2 regions of the Streptomyces sp. NPDC026301 genome follow, and region 2 is predicted to be linked to the other one. Evidence: riboswitches for the same ligand, from Rfam matches in the RefSeq annotation. Region 2 holds a riboswitch; the other holds the start of a gene.

Region 1 (2,448 bases), on a different contig from region 2:
CCGCGCGGTGAGGGTGTCGAAGTACGTGCCGTGCACGACGTCGATGCCGCCGGCGCGCAGGCCCTCGGCGAGGACGGCGGCGTAGCGGTGGGTGCGGCGGGCGATCGCGGCCAGGCCCTCGGGGCCGTGGTAGACGGCGTACATGCCGGCCATGACGGCGAGGAGGACCTGCGCGGTGCAGATGTTGCTGGTGGCCTTCTCGCGGCGGATGTGCTGCTCGCGGGTCTGCAGGGCCAGGCGGTACGCCTTGTTTCCGTCGGCGTCGACGGAGACGCCGACCAGGCGGCCGGGGAGGCTGCGGGCGAACTTCTCGCGGACGGCCATGAAGCCGGCGTGCGGGCCGCCGAAGCCCATCGGCACACCGAAGCGCTGCGTCGTGCCGACCGCGATGTCGGCGCCGAGCTCGCCGGGCGAGGTGAGGAGGGTCAGGGCCAGGAGGTCGGCGGCGACGGTCACGATCGCGCCAAGTTCGTGAGCCTGTTCGATGAGCGCGCGGGGGTCGCGGACCGCGCCGGACGCGCCGGGGTACTGCAGCAGGACGCCGAAGACGCCGCGCTCGGCGATCTCGGCGGGGATGCCGTCGCTCAGGTCGGCGACGACGACCTCGACGCCGGTGGGCTCGGCGCGGGTCTCTATGACGGCGACGGTCTGCGGCAGACAGTCGGCGTCGACGAGGAAGACGCCCTTCTTGACCTTGCCGACGCGACGGGAGAGCGCCATGGCCTCGGCGGCCGCGGTGCCCTCGTCGAGCAGCGAGGCGCCGGAGGTGGGCAGCCCGGTGAGGTCGGCGACCATGGTCTGGAAGTTCAGCAGGGCTTCGAGGCGGCCCTGCGAGATCTCCGGCTGGTACGGGGTGTACGCGGTGTACCAGGCCGGGTTCTCCATGACGTTGCGCAGGATGACCGGCGGCGTGAACGTGCCGTAGTAGCCCAGGCCGATCATGGAGGACAGCACGTGGTTGCGGTCGGCGAGCGCCCGCAGCTCGTCCAGGACCTCCGCTTCGGTACGGCCCTGGGGCAGGTCCAGCGCCTCGGCGCTCTTGATCACGTCAGGGACGGCGGCCGCGGTCAGTTCGTCCAGCGAGCCGAAGCCGATGTGCGCGAGCATTTTCGCCTGGGCCGCCTGGTCGGGGCCGATGTGGCGCTGCTCGAAGGGGGTGCCGCGCTCCAACTCGGTCAACGAGATGCGGTGAGTGGTCATCTGCGGGGGCCTCCTGGTCTCTGGGACCTACGAGGGCACCACGGCGCTGGTGCCCGGACGGCCTCCCCCTCTGTCATCTCAACCTGAGAGCTTCACCGGAACGCACGCGGCGTCCGGTTTTCACCGTCGGTGAGGAGGGGCTCCGGTACTGCACTGTCCGTGGCCCGCCCTGCTTTCCAGAGTGATCTCGTCCGCGCGGTACGTGTGCCTGAGAGATTCCGGGGAGGAGTTGCTCCTTCGGCGCCTCCGGCCCGGGGGTCGGAGAGCTCTCCCGCACGGGGTCATCGATCGCTGACCAGCCTACCAGCGCGACTGCTCGGCATCCCTCGAGTGGCCAGGGTGGGAAATGTGCCGTTTCGTAGGGTGCACAGGGCAGTTCCGGCAGGTAGGAGGAACCGTGCAGACCGATATCGATCCCCGCAGTCTGATCGGCCGCAAGGCGTTCGACCGGCACGGCACCAAGATCGGCACCATCGACGAGGTGTACCTGGACGACGCGACCGGCGAGCCGGAGTGGGCGGCGGTCCGCACGGGGCTCTTCAGCCGGGACGCGTTCGTGCCGCTGGAGCCGAGCCGGCTGGTCGACGAGGCGCTGCACGTGCCGTACGAGCGGAAGCTGATCAAGGACGCGCCGGACTTCGGGGTGGGCCGGCACCTCTCGCCCGAGCAGGAACTGCAGCTCTACCACCACTACCGGCTGGATATCTCCGCCACGGACGCGGAGCTCGCCGGGGAGGACGTCGCCGGCCGCCCGGCAGCCGGGTCCGCCGACCGGGACTTCGGCCGGATAGCGGGCTCGCCGGAGGACTGAGCGCCGGGCGGATCCACGGCTGTCGGTGCGTCCACGGCTGTCGGTGCGTCCACGGCTGTCGGTGCAGGAGGACCCGCGGCTGCCGGCGCGAGCGGATCCGAGGCTATGGGCGGATGTGCGCCGTCATCGGCCGCGGGCGGAGCGTCCGGCCCGCCGCCCACCAGGGGCAGCGCCTCCCCCGGCGTCAGCGCAGGGTCGTCCACCAGGAACGTCCGCACCCGTCCCGGCGCGGACCAGGGCTGCTCGAACCGTACGGTGACCCGCCCCAGGCCGCTTCCCTGGACCCATCCGGGGCCGTACTCGGCGTGGACCACGTCCAGGCCCGGCAGCCACTTCCTGGGCCGCTCAGCGGCCTCCTGGGCCTCTTCCGCCCCATCGGCCCCTGCCGTCCCGGCTGCCGCCCTGGCCTCCTCGACGAGCCGGGCCTCCTCGGCCGC
Region 2 (2,448 bases):
CACTTCTCCCGCTTGTAGAAGGGCAGCGCGACGACCTCGTACGGCTCGTGCTTGCCGCGGATGTCCACGGCGACGCCCTTCGTGCCCGGCTCGGCGTGCGCCGCGTCCACGTACGCCATCGCGACCGGCTTGCCGAGGGTGGGGGAGGGGGCGCCGGAGGTGACGGTGCCGATGGCGGTGCCCTCGGCGTCCACGACCGGGTAGCCCGCGCGCGGCACGCGGCGGCCCTCGGCGATCAGCCCGACCAGCTTGCGCGGCGGGTTCTGCTCGGCGCGCTCGGCGGCCGCCGCCAGCGCGTCCCGGCCCACGAAGCGGCCCTCGTTCCCGGCCTTCTCGAACTTCACGACGCGGCCCAGGCCCGCGTCGAACGGCGTCAGGGAGGTGGACAGCTCGTTCCCGTACAGCGGCATGCCCGCCTCCAGGCGCAGCGTGTCGCGGCAGGACAGGCCGCAGGGGACCAGCCCGGCGTCCTTGCCCGCCTCGGTCAGCGCCTCCCACAGCGCGACCGCGTCGGCGGGCCGGACGAACAGCTCGAAGCCGTCCTCGCCGGTGTAGCCGGTGCGGGCGATCAGCGCGGAGACGCCCGCGACGGTGCCCGGCAGACCGGCGTAGTACTTGAGACCGTCCAGGTCGGCGTCGGTGAGCGACTTCAGGATGCCCGCGGACTCCGGGCCCTGGACGGCGAGCAGCGCGTACGCGTCGCGGTCGTCCCGCACGGCGGCGTCGAAGCCGGCCTGCCGCCGGGTGAGCGCGTCCAGCACGACCTGCGCGTTGGAGGCGTTGGCCACGACCATGTACTCCCGGTCGGCCAGCCGGTAGACGATCAGGTCGTCCAGGATGCCGCCGTCCTCCTGGCAGATCATCGTGTACCGGGCGCGGCCCACCGCGACCTTGCCGATGTTGCCGACCAGCGCGTAGTCGAGGAGGTCGGCCGCCTGCGGGCCGGTGACGGTGATCTCGCCCATGTGGGAGAGGTCGAAGAGGCCGGCGCGGGTGCGGACGGCGACGTGCTCGTCGCGCTCGCTGCCGTAACGCAGCGGCATGTCCCAGCCGGCGAAGTCGGTCATGGTCGCGCCGAGGGCGCGATGCGTGGCATCGAGCGCGGTCTGGCGGGGTTCAGGCATGGCAGCGGGCTCCCGGGATGGACGACAGGGACGTATCGGACGTCTCCCCATCTGTCATCGGAACCTGAGAGGTTCACCGACAGCCCCCGTCGGGGGCTTCGGCTTGCACCTTGGGTGGGGCCGCACCCGGGCGGCCCGCTTTTCAGATCTGCCTCGTCCGCGCAGTACAGGGGCCTGAGAGATTCAAGGGAGTACTTGCTCCTTCGGCGCCCCGCCGTGGCTTGGCGGGAACTCTCCCGCGCGGATTCAAGCGGCCGGTATGCAGTTGGGCGCCGGTGTGCGGTCACGGTGCACGTGGCGCGCACATCATTGCACGGGAGCGCCGGATAGCCGAGCCCCGGCCCGCACGCCCCGGAGAACCCGCCATGACCTGCCCTCCGCTTGAAGCTCATTACCTTTTCTTGACACTCTGCGGGTAAGCGCCTGGGACTGCACCACGGTGCACGCGCAGGCTTCGACGGGGGATCCGGGGAACGGGACGGGGAGGGCGATCACGGTGCAGAGGCAAGCCGCATACGCGACGACGTCGGGGGTCGCGCGCGGCGCGGTGCCGCGCCGGGCACGCGCGCCCAAGGCGGTGGTGCGCCCCGGCCGCGGCGCCCCCGTGACGGATCTGCGCGGAACGGAGGGGGACCGGGCCGTCCGCGCGCTGGACTTCCCCGCCCGCGGCCTGGTGGTGGTCTCGGGCCTGCCGGGCAGCGGCAAGAGCACCCTCATGCAGCGCGTGGTGCCCGCGCTGGACCGGGCCGGCGCGCCCGTCCACCGCATCGACTCCCAGGACGTACGGGAGCGCTGGGCGGCCGGCCGGCTCGGCGCGCTGCCGTACGGCCTGGTCAGGCCGCTGGTGCGGGTCGCGCACTACTACGGCCTGCGGCAGGCGCTGCGCTCCGGCGGCAGCGTGGTCGTGCACGACTGCGGCACGCTCGCCTGGGTGCGCCGCTGGATCGCGCGCACCGCCCGGCGGGACGGCCGCGAGCTGCATCTGCTGCTGCTCGACGTGGCGCCGGAGGTGGCCCTGTCCGGGCAGCGGGCCAGGGGCCGCGGCGTGTCCGGTTACGCCTTCGCGCGGCACCGGCGCGCGGTCCGGCGGCTGCTGGCCAGGGCCCGGTCGGCCCGGCTCCCGAAGGGGTTCACGGCGACGGTGCTGCTGGACCGGCGGGCCGCGGACGCGCTGGAGCGGACGACCTTCGGCTGACGGGACCCGCCCGTTCCGCGCTCGGGTGTACGACAGCCGAGAGAGCTCGCGTGTGAGACGGCCGAGAGAAAACGGCCGGTCGGACGCTAGGGTTTCCGACCAGGCAGCGCGGTACGAAGCGGGTGGTGA

What was found. A riboswitch is a leader RNA that binds a small molecule or an ion and turns the genes downstream of it on or off. The one in region 2 is predicted to bind glycine.
Region 1: linked by a shared signal. The riboswitch ahead of gcvP (aminomethyl-transferring glycine dehydrogenase) and the one ahead of gcvT (glycine cleavage system aminomethyltransferase GcvT) in region 2 are both predicted to bind glycine.

What each region holds. Positions count from the first base shown of each region.
Region 1 is NZ_JBVHPN010000001.1:688,356-690,803, forward strand. Features, by position in the region: gene gcvP (aminomethyl-transferring glycine dehydrogenase) at 1-1,200, opposite strand, end outside; glycine riboswitch at 1,387-1,484, opposite strand; partial or broken gene ACZ4MH_RS03005 (PRC-barrel domain-containing protein) at 1,598-2,005, shown strand; gene ACZ4MH_RS03010 (DNA polymerase IV) at 1,891-2,448, opposite strand, start outside.
Region 2 is NZ_JBVHPN010000026.1:36,677-39,124, forward strand. Features, by position in the region: gene gcvT (glycine cleavage system aminomethyltransferase GcvT) at 1-1,124, opposite strand, end outside; glycine riboswitch at 1,277-1,373, opposite strand; gene ACZ4MH_RS31605 (AAA family ATPase) at 1,615-2,319, shown strand.